One region of the Rahnella sp. CG8 genome, then DNA from elsewhere that is predicted to be linked to it. Evidence: predicted binding sites of a transcription regulator. Region 1 holds the regulator's gene; each other region holds the start of a gene.
What was found. The regulator CRP, encoded in region 1, controls carbon source genes, mostly activating them, when cyclic AMP is high. The targets are predictions, from matches to a motif close to ATGTGANNNNNNTCACAT.
Positions count from the first base shown of each region.

Region 2: bhsA (multiple stress resistance protein BhsA) is a predicted target of CRP. The motif match lies at 1,591-1,608, and genes of this name have one in related genera.
Region 3: focA (formate transporter FocA) is a predicted target of CRP. The motif match lies at 2,284-2,301, and genes of this name have one in related genera.
Region 4: idnO (gluconate 5-dehydrogenase) is a predicted target of CRP. The motif match lies at 2,878-2,895, and genes of this name have one in related genera.

Region 1 is NZ_JABAED010000008.1:179,226-184,502, reverse strand. Features, by position in the region: gene HGO41_RS10305 (phosphoribulokinase) at 1-509, shown strand, start outside; gene HGO41_RS10300 (OsmC family protein) at 513-920, opposite strand; gene crp (cAMP-activated global transcriptional regulator CRP) at 1,283-1,915, shown strand; gene HGO41_RS10290 (YccS/YhfK family putative transporter) at 1,977-4,052, shown strand; gene argD (bifunctional acetylornithine/succinyldiaminopimelate transaminase) at 4,754-5,277, opposite strand, start outside.
Region 2 is NZ_JABAED010000007.1:67,040-72,316, reverse strand. Features, by position in the region: gene HGO41_RS08820 (MFS transporter) at 1-597, opposite strand, end outside; gene bhsA (multiple stress resistance protein BhsA) at 845-1,102, opposite strand; gene bhsA (multiple stress resistance protein BhsA) at 1,254-1,511, opposite strand; gene bhsA (multiple stress resistance protein BhsA) at 1,681-1,938, opposite strand; gene HGO41_RS08800 (hypothetical protein) at 2,355-2,612, opposite strand; gene HGO41_RS08795 (TetR/AcrR family transcriptional regulator) at 2,823-3,482, shown strand; gene HGO41_RS08790 (oxygenase MpaB family protein) at 3,500-4,366, shown strand; gene abgT (p-aminobenzoyl-glutamate transporter) at 4,370-5,277, opposite strand, start outside.
Region 3 is NZ_JABAED010000002.1:146,881-152,157, reverse strand. Features, by position in the region: gene pflB (formate C-acetyltransferase) at 1-1,285, opposite strand, end outside; gene focA (formate transporter FocA) at 1,361-2,218, opposite strand; gene ycaO (30S ribosomal protein S12 methylthiotransferase accessory factor YcaO) at 2,717-4,480, opposite strand; gene serC (3-phosphoserine/phosphohydroxythreonine transaminase) at 4,806-5,277, shown strand, end outside.
Region 4 is NZ_JABAED010000002.1:320,630-325,906, reverse strand. Features, by position in the region: gene HGO41_RS03385 (Bcr/CflA family multidrug efflux MFS transporter) at 1-62, shown strand, start outside; gene HGO41_RS03380 (MFS transporter) at 295-1,647, opposite strand; gene HGO41_RS03375 (LacI family DNA-binding transcriptional regulator) at 1,823-2,806, opposite strand; gene idnO (gluconate 5-dehydrogenase) at 3,012-3,776, shown strand; gene HGO41_RS03365 (SDR family oxidoreductase) at 3,785-4,528, shown strand; gene HGO41_RS03360 (c-type cytochrome) at 4,590-5,277, opposite strand, start outside.

The DNA.
Region 1 (5,277 bases):
CGGAACCGACGGATATTTTGTTTTACGAAGGGTTACACGGTGGTGTGGTGGCGGACAAAATTGACGTTGCCGCGCAGGTCGACCTGCTGGTCGGCGTAGTGCCTATCGTCAACCTCGAATGGATCCAGAAACTGGTGCGCGATACCGGCGAGCGCGGGCATTCCCGTGAAGCGGTGATGGATTCCGTCGTGCGTTCGATGGATGACTATATCAATTACATTACCCCGCAGTTTTCCCGCACGCACATCAATTTCCAGCGGGTACCCACCATCGACACCTCGAACCCGTTTGCCGCCAAAGCCATTCCGTCACTGGATGAAAGCTTTGTGGTGATTCATTTTCAGGGACTGGATGACATCGATTTCCCGTATCTGCTGGCCATGCTGCAAGGGTCGTTTATCTCGCACATCAAAACACTGGTGGTGCCGGGCGGCAAAATGGGGCTGGCGATGGAGCTGATCATGGCGCCGCTGGTGCAGCGCCTGATGGAAGGCAAGAAGATCGAGTAAACTTTATTCGGCTGCAATCACTTCAAAGCTGTGGGTGATTGTGGCCGCTTTCCCCAGCATCAGAGACACAGAACAGTATTTTTCGGCAGACAGGCTGACTGCGCGTTCAACAATCTTATCGGTCAGATCCTTACCGGTGACGATAAAATGCAGATTGATGTGAGTGAACAGACGCGGCGCTTCTTCGCGGCGTTGTGAGGTCAGCTTCACTTCACAATCACGCACGTCATTACGACCTTTTTGCAAAATTGACACCACGTCGATTGCACTACACCCCCCTGCGGACATCAGTAACATTTCCATCGGGCTTGGGGCTTTATCACCCGCGTTTCCATCCATTGAAATCTGATGACCCGATGCAGACTCACCTAAAAATGTCAGTCCTTCAACCCATTTGACACGTGCATGCATGAACTATTCTCCCGGTGAATAAACTTGTCGAAATCTGCTCTCAGAGTACCCTTTCACCTAAAATCTGGCAACGTAACCCGATCGCCATCATGCTGAAGCGAGACAACAGAAGACAGCATCTCAAACCTGTGCTACAAACAAAGCCGAAACATACTTTCCAGTAAATTGCGGTGACGGTTTTTGCGGTTTAAGTACAGAACCCACGGTGATGACAGCAATAAACAGGCTGTTGCACTCCGACATCCGCTTGCAGCATTTCTGGAGAGTTATATGCTGAAAGGGCGCTTTGGATTTGAAGTGCCGTACAGGGAACTCTGAGCCCTGTGATTTTGGGCAGCGATAACAACAGAGGATAATAGCAAATGGTTCTCGGCAAGCCACAAACAGACCCGACTCTTGAATGGTTCCTGTCTCACTGTCATATACATAAGTATCCTTCTAAAAGTACGCTGATTCACCAGGGTGAAAAAGCCGAAACGCTTTACTACATCGTGAAAGGGTCAGTTGCTGTCCTGATTAAAGATGAAGAAGGCAAGGAAATGATACTGTCCTACCTTAACCAAGGTGACTTCATCGGTGAGCTGGGACTCTTCGAAGAAGGTCAGGAACGCAGTGCCTGGGTACGTGCTAAAACTGCCTGTGAAGTGGCTGAAATTTCATATAAAAAATTCCGCCAGCTGATTCAGGTTAACCCGGATATTCTGATGCGTCTCTCCGCGCAGATGGCCAACCGTCTGCAAGTGACGTCAGAGAAAGTCGGCAACCTTGCCTTCCTTGACGTTACCGGTCGTATCGCTCAAACCTTGCTCAATCTGGCTAAACAGCCTGATGCAATGACCCATCCGGACGGGATGCAAATCAAGATTACCCGCCAGGAAATTGGCCAAATCGTCGGTTGTTCACGTGAAACAGTCGGACGCATTCTCAAAATGCTGGAAGATCAAAGCCTGATCTCCGCACACGGTAAAACGATTGTCGTTTACGGCACACGTTAATCCCTCAAAAATTGGCGCGGCAAAACACTGTCGCGCCTTTTTTATGGGCTAAGCTTTACCCATGACGCTATGGCGAAGACTGTTTTACCATCCTGAAGTGAACTACGCGCTGCGCCAGACGCTGGTGTTGTGCTTACCTGTTGGCATTTGCTGGCTGTTTGGCAATTTGCAAATGGGCCTGCTGTTTTCCCTCTGCCCGGCCTGTTGTAACATCGCCGGTCTGGATACCCCGCATAAACGCTTTTTCAAACGCCTGCTCGTTGGCGGTTCACTCTTTGCCGTGAGCAGCCTTCTGCTGCAACTGATGCTCGAAAGCTGGCATATACCGCTGCCGCTGATCATGCTGTCGCTGGCGTTACTGCTCGGCGTCACCGGTGAAATCAGCCCGCTGCATGCGCGCCTGTTGCCCGGTGCGCTGGTGGCGACTATCTTCACGCTGAGTATGGTGGGCGTGCGCCCGATGTGGCAGGCCCCGGTGTTGTTCGCCGCTGGCACAGCCTGGTACGGATTGTTTAACTGGGCGTGGTTTCGTATTTCGGAAGAACAACCGATGCGCGAAACGCTCAGCCAGCTCTATCTTCAACTCGCGGATTATTTCGAAGCCAAGTACAGCCTGCTGACGCAACACACCGATCCCGAAACCGCGTTACCCCCACTGCTAACCCGCCAGCAGCAGGTTATCGACCTGATTGCCCTGCTTTATCAGCAATTACACATGTTGCCCCAGCACGGACATCATCATCACCATAAACGGCTGTTTCAGCGTTTTCAGGTAGCGCTCGATTTGCAGGAGCACATTACAGTGAGCCTGCATCAGCCGGAAGAAGTGCAGAAACTGGTGGAGGAAAGCCATGCCGAAGCGGTTATCCGCCGAAATGCACAGGTGATTTCCACCCGTCTTCGGGTGATTGCCGACGATATTCTTTATCACCGTTTATCCGGGCGCTTTACGATGGCCAATGAGCTGACCGCGCTGGAGAAAATCGCCGCGCGCAACCCGGACAATCCGGTAGGTCAGTTTTGTTATTACCATTTCAGCCGCATTGCCCGTCTGTTACGCACACAGCGGCCGTTGTACAAACGTGACCTGATGAACACCCAGCCGCGTTTGCCCTTCTGGCCCGCGCTGAAAAGCTATCTTTCCTTCAAATCCGTGGCACTGCGTAATGCCGCACGTTTGGGCATTATTCTGGCGATTGGCAGCAGTCTGGGTCTGTTCTTCAATTTGCCCAAACCCTACTGGATCTTGCTGACTATCATGTTGGTCAGCCAGAACGGTTATAACGCCACGCGGGTGAGGATCCAGCACCGTGCACTCGGTACGCTGGCCGGATTGCTGATTGCCTCAGGCTTGCTCAAACTGGAACTGCCGGAAGGCACCACGCTGCTGTGCATGCTGCTGATCACCCTGTTGTCCTATACCGTTCTGCGCAAAAACTACGGACTGGCGATGGTCGGCATGACGGTGACTGCAGTGTATACCCTGCAATTGCTGGCGATGAACGGCGTGCATTTTCTGGTACCACGACTGGTCGATACCCTGATCGGCTGCGCGCTGGCCTTTGGTGGCACTATCTGGCTGTGGCCACAATGGCAAAGCGGTTTGCTGCGCCAGAATGCACACCAGGCGCTGGAAATCTATCAGGACGCTATCCGCCTGCTGCTCGAGGAAAGCCCCGACACCGCCAAACTGGCGTACACCCGTATGCAGGTCAATCAGGCGCACAATAAGCTGTTCACTTCGCTAAATCAGGCGATGCAGGAGCCGGGTTTTAACTCACATTATCTGGCGGATATGCGTTTGTGGGTGACGCACAGTCAGTTTGTGGTTGAGCATATCAACGCGATGACGATCCTCGCCCGCGAGCATTACATGCTGCCGGAAAAACTGGCGACGGAGTATTTACAGACCTGCGAAATCGCGCTGCAAAGCTGTCAGCAACGACTGCTCTACGACGGGCCGGGCAGCGAGAACAACCTGTTTAATGCGCCGGAACTTCACCCGGATATGCCACTGACCGAAATGGAACGCCATCTGCGGCGCGTAATTTCACATCTCAGCGTGATGCATACCATCTCGTCACTGGCGTGGAAGCAGAGGCCGCATCATGGGATCTGGCTGACGCGGCGGGCGTGAAGGGGGAGACCCCTTTCAAATCCCCTTTTTACTGGCTTGCAGCCAGACTGCTTTTTAAAGCTAATCGGAGAATATTTCGGTTTCTCAAGTGCGGGGACCGCGCACTGACGGCTTAAAATGGATTGAGAAAGTTTCGGTTTCTCAATTGCCGAGCTCGCTTAACTCACCGCGCCGAAACCGACCAAAGGAGGAAAGTGCTTTTCCTCCTTTGGATTCCTCCTCGCTTTTTCAACACGCGCTCCGCTTGCTGGCTATGTTTCAGCAACCGCGGTGACAGGCTTGAAATCTTGCCGCGTTGCGGTTCCTTCTCCCGGTCTTCGAGCCACTGGTCTCGAAGCCGCTCCGTTCAGCAAGATTTCTGATTCGCCCGCAGGATTCTAAATTCAAAAGCAGAAGGGTTTTATCTTTTAGAAATGTCGATTGGCGTGCTCAAAAATGGCACCGAATGAACGGTTCGAGACCTATGGCTCGAAGCCTGAAATTCGGGAATCGCGCAGCGATGACATTTTGCGCCACACACTAATGCGCCAGAACATGTCCGCCGTGCCCGCGACAGCGCGCAGTGAAAAAGCGAAGGGAGATCCAAGAGGGAAAAAGCACTTTTCCCTCTTGGTCGGTTTCGGCGCGAGAGGCCATGTGATAAATGTTAGTGAGAAACCGAAATTGTCTCGATCAAGCGTTTAAAGACGGAGGCGTGGGGCTCACCCCCCACAAACTTTCCCCACTGCTTTCTCAAACCTTTCCATCCCCTCTTCAATATCCGCGAAGTCGATAACAAGCGATGGCGCAAACCGCATCACGTTTGGTCCGGCGACCAGCATCATCAACCCGAATTCTGCTGCAACGGCATGGAATTCTCCGGCGCGGTTTTTATACGCATCAGAAAGCTCGGCGCCGATCAGCAACCCCTGACCGCGGAACTCGCTGAAGATGTGATATTTCTGGTTGATGGCCTCCAGCGCGCTGATGAATTTCTCGCGGCGCTCGTTGATCCCGGCCAGCACGTCTGGCGTATTGATGATATCCAGCGCGGCTTCAGCGACGGCGCAGGCCAGCGGGTTACCGCCGTAGGTGGTGCCATGTTTGCCCGGTTCCATCACCGAGGCCACGTCTTCGGTTGCCAGCATGGCGGAAACCGGGAAACCGCCGCCGAGCGCTTTGGCAGTGGTCAGGATGTCCGGCGTCACGCCGTAATGCATGTAGCTGAATAACTTGCCGCTGCGCC
Region 2 (5,277 bases), on a different contig from region 1:
GGCCTGAAATATTTTCCGGGTGATCAGAAGCAAAATGGCAGATGCGGCAAAACTCAGGGCATCAAGCAGCAGAATGCTGAGTGGCGAAACAACATTGAACAACAAAACCCCTGCGCCGGTGCCGAGCATGACCTGCGCCGCGAAGATCAGCGTTTCCATTGCCGTCGCTGCCGGTAACTCATCAACACTCAGCCCGCGTTTGAATAACAATGTGAGCGCCGGATAACTCATCCCGCTGAGCAACGCCTCGGCAGACTGAACAGCCAGCAACGCGGAAATATTGTGTGACAGCAAGCCGTACAGCGGAAATATCAATGCCACCATGCCGAGAATTTCGGTCAGGATCAAAATCTGCAGCGGCGACATTTTTCTGCACAGGCGTTCGCCCCACAGACTTCCGATAAAGCCGGGCAATGTTGCCAGCATATAAGCGAAAGTCAGCGTAGCAGGGGAGGCGTTCCAGCGCAGCAGTTGACCAAAAACCACCACCTGTGTCAGGCCATTACCCAGAGATGATAAAATAAAGGCAAAGCCCAGCAGCCGCAGCCAGCGATGGCTGCGCAGTGCGCGTATGAGCGCAATTAATAACGAATTCATGAAAGAGATTCTCATCAGAAATAACAGAAACCCCGAATTGCCCGCAGGCAACAGGGAGAAGAAAAACTGTCAGTGATGAGAGTTCGTTACATTGGGAAAGAGGGCCTTAAGGAAATAGAAGAGAAAAATGTAGCACAAGGTCAGGCGGGCAGGGAGCATTCAGAGAAATTTTTCATAAAACACAGACACGAAAAAGGCGGCAAATGCCGCCTCTTCTGCTTACTGCTTTTTTACTGCTTACTTCAGCTTATTTATACAGTTCAGCTGTGCCATACAGATGGTTATCACCTGAAGCACCGATGATACGGTAAGAGCTTGCACCGGCTTCGCTGGCTTTAGCATTCAGTTTGTCCTGCAGGCTGCTCAGGCTGTTACCTGATGTTGCGCTGACCACACCAATTGCCTGCTGACCTGCCGGTGCGGACTGAACTTCAGTCGCTGCCAGAGTCGAGAATGAAGCGGTAGCCAGTGCGATTGCAGCAAGAGTCATTGTTACGTTTTTCATGTTATTTTCCTCATTTCGTATTTTTGAGCTTTGCCAGGCGTTGTCATCAACGTTCATTTAATGTGCAAAGCTGTCTTCTGTCCGATACAACATCTAGCTTATTAATCGTTAACTAAATGCTGTTGTACCCTTAAATTGCTTATTCTTGTGCTTATTTATACAGCTCAGCAGTACCGTACAGATGGTTTTCACCTGAAGCGCCGATGATACGGTATGAGCTTGCACCCGCTTCGTTGGCTTTTGCATTCAGTTTGTTCTGCAGGCTTGATAAATCATTGCTTGAAGAAGCACTTACCACACCAATTGCTTGTTGACCTTCTGGTGCAGACTGAACTTCAGTCGCTGCCAGGGTAGAGAATGAGGCGGTAGCAAGCGCAATTGCAGCTAAAGTCATAGTGATATTTTTCATGATGGTCTTCCTTTTTATCTGTTTATCAGCAGGTGATCATTAGGTCCGACTGTTATTTCTTAACAGTTGATAAGTAAATGTTAGACCTGGATCACATTCTGTGCAACTCATTTATTTATTAATCGTTAACTTATTGTGCGGAACAATCTGCTAACGAAATCTTCAGGCCTTATTTATACAGCTCAGCAGTACCGTACAGATGGTTTTCACCAGAAGCACCGATGATGCGGTATGAGCTTGCACCGGCTTCAGTGGCTTTCGCGTTCAGTTTTGACTGCAGTGTACTCAGGTCACCGTTTGAAGAGGCGCTGACAGTACCGATAGTTTGTTCACCCGCAGGTACAGACTGAACCTCAGTCGCCGCCAGGGCAGAGAAAGAAGCGGTAGCAAGTGTGAGTGCTGCGATTGTCATTGCGATAGTTTTCATGATGTTAATTCCTGTTCGTCAATTTTTTATTCGGGGTGCCTTATTCAGGAACCTCAGTTTCGGGTCAACGTTAGTTATTAGTTAACGTTCGATAAGTAAATGATAGGGAGTGTTGAGAGTTTGTGCAAGATGTTTTTTTAATGAACGTTAACTAATCGTGCTGTGATGAATGTCACACTAAACGCGGTTTTTGTTTTCATTTTGTTAAATGAATGTTTTTAAAATGATTCGCGATAAGAATTGAAAATCCTTTATGCATAATTTTGCTGAATGAATCTTTAATGATCGCTAAGTTAATGGTTGGTTCTGGCCAGCGAGGGTGATAAAACATGGGGCGGCCAGGAAAAAGATAAGGCGACATAAGCCGCCTTATCGTGATTCCTGCCCTGACGGTCTGTCATCAGGCTCCGTGGTCATTAGTAATAAACAGAAGCGGGCTGATGACCAGAGGTTGAAGGCGCAGGTGGTTGAGTGGGAGAAGTAGGAATACGGCCCTGTTCGATTTTTTTGTTCGTACAGGTGGCCGGGTTACAGAAGTTACTGTCACCGGTCACATTGACCATCCGCACTTCCTGACTCTGCAAAGGCATCATGATAACCTGCTGTGCGGCAACATTGGCAACCGGTACAGCGGTTAATGCCAGAACTGCAAGAAGGATTTTAAAGTTACTCATGATGTTACGTCCTGAATGTGTTGTCTGCAAAAGGCTTATAAAAGCGTTTTAGTTGTGCAGCTTTGCGGGTTTGAGTGATTTTCTTATCGCTCGATAATTAAATGATAAACTCCGCTGGACTTGTGCGCAACTATTTTTAATAATGATCGTTAAGTTATTTCTATAACTATTTTAATAACCATAATCACAATGGTGATGGAAGGAGGGTGTATGAGCACTGAACAGACGGCTTTGGTCCGGAAAAGTCGCGGTCGCCCAAAACAGTTCGATCGTGGAACTGCTCTGAGCAAGGCCTTGAATTTATTCTGGCGCCATGGTTACGAGGCCACTTCATTAGCCGATTTGGTCGAAGCAACCGGTGCAAAAGCGCCAACTTTGTATGCCGAATTTGGTAACAAAGAAGGGCTTTTCCGCGCAGCCGTTGAACATTATCTGAAAAACTTTTACGAAAAGAGCTCATGTTTACTGAGCAGAACAGATTTGTCCGTTGAGGATACGGTTGGGCGCTATCTGCGTGCCATCGTTGAGCTGTTTACCGACTGCGACACGCCAAGTGGCTGCTTTATGATCAGCGCATCATCCGGGATGTCTTCATCTTCTGCGGATATTGCCGAAATGCTGCGTGCGCGCCACCTTTCGCAGGAACGCACTCTGTTTGAATATTTCGAGAAGAAAAAACAGAGCGGTGATTTGACTGCGGTAACTGACAGCGCGCTGCTGGCGAAATACCTGGCCTGCACCATTCAGGGCTTCTCCGTACAGGCCCGTGACGGCGCAAGTTCTGATGAACTCAACCGGCTGATTGACGTGGTCATGAACCTGTGGCCGGAGCTGACCAAAGCCACGGTTGTCAGCAAAGCCGCACATTAATCACTGAGTTAAGATAATTGTTAAGAAAGAGAATAGAACGTCAGGTGCTGAGTCTTTCGGGCCTGGCGTTAGGCGGTATAGACTTTGAGAATCCGCCGGGTGACCCGGGACTGTTTGGTCCGCAAAGCATCACCTGGCGAATTCACGGAGACTTCTCATCCATGCTTTGTGGCGGTGTCAGTGCCTTATTGCTGCAAATGCTTCATCCGCTGGCGCTTGCCGGTGTCTGGGATCATTCCTCATTTCGTGAAGATATGCTCGGGCGACTTCGTCGCACCAGTCAGTTCATTTCCGGGACGACTTTTGCGCCTGTTAATGACGCCAACGCGTTAATCGAAAAAGTAAAATCCATTCATTTGCGGGTGACCGGTACCGATGCTTACGGCACGCCTTATGCGGCCAGCGATCCGGATTTACTGGTCTGGGTGCACGTAGCCGAAGCGTACAGCTTCCTGCAATCGCATCTGCGTTATCGCAATCCTGCGCTCAGCCTGAGCGATCAGAACCTTTATTATCAGGAGTTTTCCCGTGTGGCGAAAAGCCTGGGGGCGGCAAATGTGCCGGAGAGTGTCGATGCGGTAGAAGCTTATTTGCAGACGATGCGTCCGCAGTTGCGCTGCGATGAACGGACGCTTGAAGTGGTAAGATTATTGCAGAATGCACCCGCGCCGAGCCGTCTGGCCAGGCCGGTGGGCAGCCTGATGATTCAGGCTGGCATTGAATTATTGCCTGAGTGGGCAGCAATCCAACTGGGGATTTCCCTTTCCCCGCCGAAGCGCCGGAGGATTCGTTTCGCCACCCGTTGCATTGCAGGGGTATTGCGCTGGGCGGTGAGAAACGGCTCATGGCACCGGGCCATGCGCCGTATGGGGCGTCTGCACTGACCGTTAAAGATGCGGATAAACGCCCGGACCGATGGGCAGACCCAGCAGATACCAGCCCACCAGCATCAGCAGCCACACCACGAAAAACACAATCGGATACGGCAGCACCAGCGAATAATAGGTGCCGAGTTTCGCTTCTTTGTTGTAGCGCTGCAGGAACCCGAGGAACAGCGGCACAAACGGCGACATCGGCGCGAGCGGGATCACCGAAGAATCCGCGACGCGGAACACGATTTGCGCGAACGCCGGATGGAAACCGAGCAGCATAAACATCGGCACAAATATCGGTGCCAGAATCGACCAGATTGCCGAGCCGCTGGCGATAAACATACACAGCAATGCCGACAGGAAAATCAGGCCGAGAAACGCCGGGATGCCGGTCATGCCTAAGTTTTCCAGCACATCCGTCAGCCCGATCGCCATGAATTTCCCCATATTACTCCAGTTGAAAAACGCCACAAACTGGGACAGCGGGAACACCATCACAATAAAACCCGCCATGGATTTCATCGGATCCACCAGCAAATCCGGCACGTCACTGGCGCTGCGGATCTGCTTCGTCACCATGCCGTAAGGCACTGAAATCACGAAAAAGAACAGAATAATCAGCGGTACGATGCCCTGAATAAATGGCGAAGGGATGATGCCGCCGGTTTTCGGATTGCGCAGCGGCGCGGCTTCCGGCACCACCAGCAAGGCGACCAGGGCGATAAACACCAGCGCCGCAATGCCGCTCGCCATCAGGCCGCGGTTCTGTTCCGGCGTCAGCTTTTTCATCTCTTCGTTACGCTCGCCGTGATACACCGGCAGGCGCGGTTCAACGAATTTATCGGTCAGAATGGCACCCACGATGGTCAGCAAAATCACCGAGGCTGCCATAAAGTACCAGTTGTCGATCACACTGACCTGAA
Region 3 (5,277 bases), on a different contig from region 1:
GTTTACCCACAACCATTGGGCTCACACAACACGCGATAGCATAGTCATCGTTGTTGAAGTCAGGACGCATCAGGTCATCGTTCTCATACTGTACAGATGAGGTATCGATAGACACTTTTGCTGCGTACTTTTTGAAGTTCATTGGCAGCTTTTCAGACCACAGAATGGTCATATTCGGCTCTGGTGAAGGCCCCATGGTGTACAGGGTATTCAGGAAGCGGAAGCTGCTTTTGGTGACCAGAGTACGGCCATCAACGCCCATACCTGCCAGGGATTCAGTCGCCCAGATTGGGTCACCTGAGAACAATTCATCATATTCCGGTGTACGCAGGAAACGTACCATACGTAGTTTCATGACCAGGTGGTCAATCAGTTCCTGAGCTTGTTCTTCGTTCAGTTTGCCAGCTTTGATATCACGTTCGATGAACACGTCAAGGAAGGTAGATACGCGGCCGAAGGACATTGCAGCGCCGTTCTGAGATTTAACTGCAGCCAGGTAGCCGAAGTAAGTCCACTGTACCGCTTCTTGTGCATTGGTCGCAGGACCAGAGATATCGCAGCCATATTTAGCCGCCATTTCTTTAATCTGACCCAGAGCACGGTGTTGTTCTGAGATTTCTTCACGCAGCTGGATGGTCATTTCCAGATTTACGCCGTTTTCCAGATCGTCTTGCAGAGACTGGAATTGTGCGTATTTGTCGGCCATCAGGAAGTCGATGCCGTACAGTGCAACGCGACGGTAGTCACCGATGATACGGCCACGGCCATAGGCATCTGGCAAACCGGTCAGAACACCGGATTTACGGCAGTTCAGGATGTCTTTAGTGTAAACATCGAAAACGCCCTGGTTGTGGGTTTTGCGATAATCAGTGAAGACTTTTTTCAGTGCCGGATCCAGTTCACGGCCATAAACTTTACATGAACCTTCCACCATTTTGATGCCGCCGAATGGGATCAGGGCACGTTTCAATGGCGCGTCAGTCTGCAGACCAACGATAGTTTCCAATGATTTGTTGATGTAGCCGGCATCGTGCGAAGTGATGGTAGAGGCAACGTCGGTATCGAAATCTACTGGAGCCTTGGTACGGTTCTCCAGTTTGATACCATCCATTACTTTATCCCACAGGGTGGTTGTCGCTTGGGTAGCGCCAGCCAGGAAGGACTCATCACCTTCATACGGTGTGTAGTTCTTCTGAATGAAATCACGGACGTTTACGCCATTCTGCCATTCACCAGCACTAAAACCCTGCCATGCGTTGGTCAATTTTTCATTGAGCTTGGACATTTTGCACCTACCTTCTAATTTGGATTTCTTTAAAAATCACGTGTAAAACTGTCGTAACAAGACTGCCACATTGTTTCAGTGGTGTTTCTCATCGCGAAGATATATGACCCAGTACGTTAACCCTACCAGCAAACCACCCCCAATGATGTTACCGATGGTCACAGGGATGAGATTGTCTATGATAAAGTTAGGGATATTCAGCTCTGCGAATTGTGCCGGTGTTGCCCCGACAGCCTGCCAGAATTCTGGTGTCGCAAAATTTTTCACTACGATGCCTAAAGGGATCATGAACATGTTAGCAATGCTGTGTTCAAAGCCGCTGGCGACAAACATGCCGACCGGTAAAATCATAGCGAACATTTTATCCATCAGACTGCGGCCGGAGTAACTCATCCATACCGCCAGGCAAACCATCAGATTTGCGAGGATCCCCAGACATACGGCTTCGATAAATGTGTGATGCATTTTATGATCAGCAGTTTGCAGAACGTTCAGTCCCCACAAACCGTTATCAACCATGTATTCACCGGAGAACCAAATCAGAGCCACAAAGAATAAGCAGCCGACCAGGTTACCAATATAGACATTGACCCAGTTGCACGCCAATTGCCCCCAGGTGATTCGACCGCTGGCTTTCGCAATGACGATAAGTACAGTGGACGTGAACAGGTCCGCACCACATACGACAACCAGCATAAGACCCAGAGAGAAGCAGATGCCCCCAACCAGTTTTGCAAGGCCATAAGGGACGGTACCGGTGCCTGTAGTGGCGGTGATATAAAAAGCAAAAGCAATAGAAATAAAGACGCCAGCAGTAATGGCTAAAAAGAATGTTTTTAACGGCTGTTTGGTGGCTTTATAAACGCCAGCATCTTCAGCAATTTTCGCTGTCGCGGCGGGTAAAATGAGATCGAAGGGGTTGTCAGCTTTCACATTAACTCTCTTATTCAGGGCTATGCACTGCGCAACGAGATACTAGCAAAGCAGTATAACGTAAAAATTGACGTGGATCATATGAGGGGGTTTTTGGTGGTTTTTAATGGACTGCTAAAGGGGTGGTTTTATGGGTAATTAATTGAAAATAAACGAATAAAAAGATTTTAATTTTTGCAAATAAAGTTGAGAAAGCAAGCGTTTATTTTCAGATTTCAGTTAATACAAAGGATTCAGTGTTAATAAATATCGTTATTTTGATTTTATAAATTTCACTTTCAATTAACTTATAAAATAATTGCTATATTTTTCTCGCAAAAATGACAAGCGGGTATTATTTCGCGCGGAATTACACGTCATTTTGATGGTCGAGTCAAACTTTTGCGGACAAATACAGCAGCAGAAGCTTAGGATTTATAGTGAACTGATAGCGAATTTATAAACAAAAAAACCGACAGGAAATCCCGTCGGTTTTAATCGCTTCAAAGTGTCAGTGAATCAGGCTTTCGACCAGTGACGACGTTTGGCGACTTGCAGCTTTTCGTATGCACCAAGCAGCGCCTGATGGGCTGGCAAGGCTTTCAGCTCAGGGTCGACTGCAAACAGACTGTGGAAACGGACTTCTCCACTGATGGCCGCCGAAGCATCCTCAACTGCTTTCTGACCATACATTTTTACAAAAGCATTGTAGTACTGGGCTGGCTCGCGATCTTCTTCCAGAGACAACTGGAGCAGGGTTTGCAGGCAACGGTAATAGTTGTTGCGCTCATCGCTGTACACCGAGGAATTGAACTCATGCGCCCATTCAGCCCAGGTCAGCGCCTGATCCAAATCACCACCGGCAAGAGCCAGCATAGATTTCAGCTCACCGACACGCAGCGTGTACCAGCCGTTGTCTTTGCCGCTGGCGATCCCCAGCAGTTCGCGAACGCGGGTAAAGTCATCCAGACCTTCATCGTCGAGTTGAGTGATCATCTCAAGATAGGTTTCTTTTGGCAGATCGCTGCCCGGCAACGCCAGCAACTGATCACGCAGATGCGCGCCCATGCTGTTATTCGCCAGCAATAAATCTTCGGCAGGATAAATGTCAGACATGCCCGGAACGATAATGCGGCAGGCGTATACATCCAGATGTTCGTAATCGGCGATATACACTTCAGCATCTTCTTTATCGAAGATAGCCATCAGTGTCGCAAACTCTTCTTCAGTGGTACCGCTGAAACTCCAGTCTGCAAACGGATAGTCTGCGTCTTGTTTGAACATATCCCAGGAAATCAGACCGCTTGAGTCGATGAAATGGGTTTCAAGGTTAGCGTGTTCAGCCACTTCTTCGTCGTCAAAAGTAGGCGCCGTGAAGACATCCAGGTCTTTCAGACTGCGGCCTTGCAACAGTTCAGTCACGGTACGTTCCAGTGCGACGCCAAAATCAGGGTGTGCACCAAAGGACGCGAAACAGGTGCCGTTCGCCGGGTTGAACAGAACCACGCAAATAACCGGATAATTGCCGCCCAGCGAGGCGTCATAAGAAAGAATAGGGAAACCTTCTTCTTCCAGTTTGGCGATGGCTTCCACCACCCCAGGATAGCGTGCCAGAACGTCAGAGGGGATTTCAGGCAGGCTGATAGATTCTGCAATGATGCGGTTTTTGACATAACGCTCGAAGACTTCTGATAACCCCTGAACCCGCGCTTCATTGGCGGTGTTACCCGCGGACATCCCGTTGGAAACGTACAGGTTGCCGATGATATTCATCGGAATATAGACGGTTTGCAGATCGGACTGACGGGTAAATGGCAGAGCGCAGATACCACGATCAGGATTGCCTGATTGCAGGTCGATCAGATCACGGGCAACCAGTTCTTTATCGGCATCATAAAATGCGTGCAGGCGTTCATCCAGGATCCCGGCGGGCAGACTGTCGTCTTCCGGAAGCGGGAACCACTTCTCATTCGGATAATGAACGAAATCACCATTAGCGATTTCTTTGCCCAGATAGAAATCAGCGAAGAAATAGTTAGTCGACAGGCGCTCAAAATATTCACCCAAAGCAGATGCCAGTGCGGCTTTCTTGCTGGCACCTTTACCGTTGGTGAAGCACAGCGGGCAGTCGCGATCGCGAATGTGCACTGACCAGACGTGGGGAACCGGATTCAGCCACGAAGCTTCTTCGATATTAAAGCCGAGATCGGTGAGTTTTTGTTGGAAGCGGGAAATGGAGTCTTCCAGCGCCGCGTCTTTACCAGGAATAAAAGTTTGGGTCATTGAGTTCACTTTTGAGCGTGCTAAAAACGTGCAATGATACGGGGTTTTGCACATTAGCTCCATGTATTCGTGTTAAGAATGTAATCGCTGTGTGAAGTCAAAGGCTTGAGTTTGAACACGCTGTTATACCGTGTGAAATTTGACGGTACTTACACATATTATTCCGAAAAATCAGGGTTAAAAGGAGGAATGAACCTTGTGATCAACATCTCATCGCTGTTTATCAGGTCGTCATCAATAACCGTTGCAGACTGCTTGTCTCGGATGATAAAACCGTTAAATTAGTGACTACTATGTGACTGTCTCAGAGAAGTGGTGAGGGGAAATGACTCAGGTTTATAATTTTAGTGCAGGTCCGGCAATGATCCCGGCTGAAGTATTGCGTCGTGCGGAACAGGAACTTTGTAACTGGCACGGACTGGGTACATCGGTGATGGAAATCAGTCACCGTAGTAAGGAATTTATCCAGGTTGCTGAAGAATCCGAAAAGGATATCCGTGACCTGCTCAATATTCCCTCGAACTATAAAGTGCTGTTCTGCCATGGCGGCGCCCGTGCGCAATTTGCTGCTGTGCCAATGAACCTTTTGGGTGAAAAATCCTCCGCTGATTATATTGATGGTGGCTATTGGGCACACAGCGCAGTTAAAGAAGCCCAGAAATATTGCACGCCAAACGTGATTGATGTCACCACTACGATTGATGGTAAGCGTGGCATTCTGCCGATGAGCGAATGGAAACTGAGTGCAGATTCTGCCTACGTTCATTATTGCCCGAATGAAACTATCGATGGTATCG
Region 4 (5,277 bases), on a different contig from region 1:
TCCTGGCCGCCACCTTGCTGTATCTCTACGCCAGCCGTCCGGCGAAAGCAGTATCTGCATAACTTCCTCCCCCTTCGCAGGGGGAGGAGCAAAGTCCGGTTGGCCTGCTGATTTTACAGATGTCGAAGCAGGAATTCGGTCTGCTCCCTCCCCTGCGAAGGGGAGGGTTGGGGTGGGGTATTAAGGTCAAAATCAGAAAGCTAACGTTTTCTTTAACAAGGGGTTAGCCTTTAAAACCCCCTCCCAACCTCCCCTTCGCAGGGGGAGGAGCTAAACCAGCACCGTTTTGGATCATTAAACCACTTCTGCTTTCACTCCCTGAACCCTGCGCGCGGCTTTGGCACGGGCGTATTCATCCGCCATGGCTTTGGCTTTCGCACCCGGCACCAGCGCCATGTCGCACTCTTTTGGCAGCAGGGTGGTGACCGCCGCAGCAATCAGCAATGAGGCTACCAGCGCATAAATCGCGGTGCTCTGGCCGTACAGACTGACCAGCACGCCGACCAGATACGGACCGCAGAAACCGCCCAGATTCCCCAGACCGTTGATCACACCCCGTGCGCTGCCTGCCACTTCCGGCGTGGTGACTTTACCCGGAATGGTCCAGAAGGCGCTGGTGGCGGCTTGCAGGAAGAAACCGGCACCGACCAGGAAACCGTAGGCCGCCATGATGTTATGGCCAAATGCGACAGAGGCCGCCAGACAAGCTGCGAAACCACACAGCGGCAGGGCGATAAACATACGACGCTTACCGGTTTTATCCGACAGCACCGACATCGCCAGGATCCCCAGCATGGTGCCGACGTAAGGGATAATCGCCAGCATACCCACCGAACTCATGTCACCGCCGGTCAGGTTTTTCAGGATGGTCGGCAGCCACAAGGTATAGCCGTAAATCCCGGTCTGATAGAAGAAGTTAATGATGATCAGTTTGACGATAGACTTGTTACGGAACACCTCTTTCAGCGGCGCATTGTTTACCGGCGCCAGGGCTTTCAGGGCTTCGCGTTCGCGGTTCAGTTCCGTCACCAGATAGTCGCGTTCACGCTCTGACAGCCATTTCGCTTCTTCCGGACGGTCGCTGATGGTGAACCACCAGAAAATCATCACCACGAAAGATAATGCCCCTTCGATGATGAACAACCAGCGCCAGTCGAGCGTATCAAGAATCAAACCGGACAACGGCGCGGTGATCATCCCGCCGAGCGGCGCGAACATCAGCACGTAAGCATTGGCGCGGCCACGTTCTTTATCAGGGAACCAGTTGCTGACCATCGTCAGCACCACCGGCAGCATCCCGCCTTCTGCCACACCCAGCGCAAAGCGCAGGAACAACAGCTGATACTGATTGGTGATAAAGCCGGTCAGGATGGAGATCACCGCCCAGGCAATCAATGAGCAGGCAATGAATTTCCGTCCGCTGCCGTGTACCGCCAGGCTGCCGCCCGGCACCTGCAGGAATAAATAGCCGATAAAGAAGATACCGGCGGCCAGACCGGCCATTGAAGCGGTAATCCCTAACTCCGCGTCCATCCCGCCGGGCATGGCGAAACTAATATTGACCCTGTCCATGAAGGAAATAATGCAAGCGATAAGGATTGGCGTTATTACTCGAAGCCAGCGAGCCTTAGGAATCTTATTATCCATATTCTTTCCTCTGTGTGCCTGTAACCGGTGATGGCTTAATAAAAGCATTTTGAGGAAAGTATTTCGTGACAGGAGTCACGTTGAATTATGTTAAGAAAAGGTGTTACCACTTACGTGATCCTGCACCGGAGTTGGCGTGCAGGACGAAGGGGGAGAAATGGACGGGAAAGGAGGATTAAATGGTGCCGCCGAGGGAAATACGGTAATGCAAATCCACCCTTTCGATCGTCGGCAGGTTCCTGATTTTTTTGAGCAATATCTCTGCCACCACTTTCCCCATCTCAAAGCGCGGGGTGATCACGCTGGCTAATAATGGTGTAGTGGCGAGGCCGATATCCAGCCCGTGGAAACCGGAAATTGCCATATCCTGCGGGACGCGGATCCCCTGTTTGATACATTCTTGTAACACGCCGACGGCAATATCGTCATTGGTACACAAAATAGCGTTGGTCTGCGGATATAACTGACGCGCCATGGCCAGCATGCCCGCACCGATAGATACCGACGACACTTTATTAGGCGTGATATGCACCGGCGTCAGCCCGCGTTCATCCATTGCGCGGCTGTAACCCTGATAACGCTTCTGGTCGCGGGCATCTGACATCGAACCGAAATACACCACATGTTCTTTGCCGCTGGCGAGCAACGTATTCGCCATATCGTAACCGGCCTGCTGGTTATCAAAACCGACGGCAATCCGCCCGTGCGGATCGTCGAGATCCATCACCTGCGCAACAGGAATTTCTGCGGCATTCAGATACTTATCGGCTTTCAGGGTATGCACGGAATCCGTGAGGATCAGCCCGGCAAGCTGATAACCGAGCAGATTAATGATGTGTTCTTCCTCGCGCTCTTTGCTGTAATCGTAATTGACGACCAGCGTCTGAAAGCCCTGCGCGGAAGTGACCGACTCAATGCCCGCCAGTAAGTCGGAGAAAATCTGGTTGTTAAATGACGGCACTAAAATGCCGATACGCGGCGCTTTTGCCGGTCCGCGGGCTTCTTCCAGCGGATATCCCACTTCTTCCATCACCTTCGTGATGCGTTCGCGGGTTTCAGGAGACACCTTTTCCGGCGTGCGCAGAAAACGGCTCACCGTCATCTTCGTGACATCCGCCAGTTGGGCGATGTCCTGTAGTGTCACGCGCTGGTTTCTCATGCGGAGTTTTCCTGATTGGGCCTGCAAATATACCTTGTTATTGAAACAGAAAGCGCCGGAGATTGTTATCAAAATGATGATGATCACACCCGGAGTAACAGGGTTTTTTAACATTCCGTCAGGTGATCTGCATCACAGTTTAGCGCGGGGTAAACCGGTGTAGTGAAGCTAACTTTTTAAATCAGCGTTCAATAAGGCCAACGTCATGACAAATCTCTTCTCACTGGACAATAAAAAGATTCTGATTACCGGCTCGACGCGCGGTCTGGGTTTCCTGCTGGCGAAAGGGCTGGCGCAGCATGGCGCGGAAATTATCGTTAACGGTACACAACAGGAATCCACGCAAAAAGCGGCCGAAGCCCTGCGTGCTGAAGGCTTTATCGCCCATGCCGTCTCATTTGATGTCACCAGCAGTCAGGCGGTGAATCAGGCGATTGATCATATCGAAAGCACCATCGGGCCGATTGATGTGCTGGTAAACAACGCCGGTATTCAGCGTCGTCATAAATTCACCGAGTTTCCGGAAAAAGACTGGGACGACGTGATTGCCGTAAACCAGAAATCTGTGTTCCTGGTATCGCAGGCGGTGGCGCGTTACATGATCCAACGCGAGCGCGGCAAAATCATTAATATCGGTTCGATGCAAAGCGAGCTGGGTCGCGACACCATCACGCCATACGCCGCTTCAAAGGGCGCGGTAAAAATGCTGACCCGTGGCATGTGCGTTGAACTGGCACGCTACAATATTCAGGTGAACGGCATCGCGCCGGGCTATTTCAAAACTGACATGACCCAGGCGCTGGTCGATAACAAAGAGTTCTCCGAATGGCTGTGTAAACGCACGCCGGCTGCACGCTGGGGCAATCCTGAAGAGCTGGTGGGCGGCGCAGTGTACTTATCTTCAAAGGCGTCAGATTTTGTGAATGGTCATCTTTTATTTATCGATGGCGGCATGTTAGCTGCGGTATAGGAGGCTCAATGAACAAAATCGCATTAATCACTGGCGGGGGCAGCGGTATCGGTCTGAGCGCTGCGAAAGCGCTGGAAGCGACTGGATTTACCGTGATTCTGGCCGGACGAAACAAAGAAAAGCTGGAGCGGGCCGTTGCGCTGTTTGCGCCGGGACAGGCGGTGGCGCGCCAGCTGGATGTGACCAGCCCGCAGTCAGTCGCCGCGCTGTTTCAGGATATTCACGAAACCTTCGGACGTCTGGATTTGCTGTTCAATAACGCCGGTAATAACGTGAAAGATGTGCCAATCGAAGAACTGCCGGTGGAGGACTGGCTGTCGGTGATCAATACCAATCTCACCGGCGCGTTTTTATGTACACAAGCGGCGGTAAAACTGATGAAACAGCAATCGCCACAGGGCGGCCGTATCATCAACAACGGGTCGATTTCGGCGCAGTCGCCGCGTCCGAATTCCGCGCCTTACACGGCCAGCAAACATGCCATCACCGGTCTGACCAAATCCACCGCGCTGGATGGCCGGGCGTTTAACATTGCCTGCGGACAGATAGATGTCGGCAACGCCGCGACGGACATGGGCAATAAAGCGCTGGCGGGCAGAATACAGGCGGACGGACATATCGCTGAGGAACCGGTGATCCCGGTGGAGCGCGTCGGTGAGGCGGTGGCGTTTATGGCCGGTTTACCGCTCGACACTAACGTGCTGACCATGACCGTAATGGCGAGCGCCATGCCGCTGGTCGGGCGCGGTTAGTTTTCAGATCCGCATATAAAAAACGGCCCAAACAGGGCCGTTTTGCATTTCAGTGTACGGATTACGCTGCTTTGGTTTTGCGTTTCCGGCCAAGCCAGAAAATCAGCACCAGCAGAACAATTACGCCAGCCACCATCGCCGGTGCCATGAACGGTTGCAGTTTTGCCAGCAATGTCACCGGACCGCCTGCCCGTAACACCGCGACATCCTGCGCGCTGACCTGCACACCGGCGTTGCCGTAGTTTTTCAGCACGTAGTTGGAGATGTCGGCAATTTGCTGGTCGTCTAACTGACCGACATAGGATCCCACGCCGAATTTCGGCATCAGCACGTGATGGTCGCCAACCTGACGATCCACGCCGTACAGAATGGCAGAAATCAGGTTAGAGGCATTGCCCATGCCAGTGGCCGTATTGTTAAACAGCGACGGATAAGCCTGATTTTCGCTGCCTGAGCCATCCGGCTGGTGGCAACTGGCGCAATAGCCGCTGAACAGTGCAGCACCGTTGTCGATAGTTTTATTGGCGTTAAACGGATGTGCGCCGCGTAAACCTTCTTCCACATTCACCGGTTTGCCAAAAGTATCCGCCGCCTGCGTATCACGCGGGTCGCGAACCGGCGTGCTGTTTTTCAGGTAGAAGGCAATCGCGTTCAGATCGCTGTCAGACATGTATTGCAGACTGTTCTGTACCGCTTCCGCCATGCCGCCTGCTGCCTGATTTTTCCCGGCGGTACGGCCGGTTTTCAGG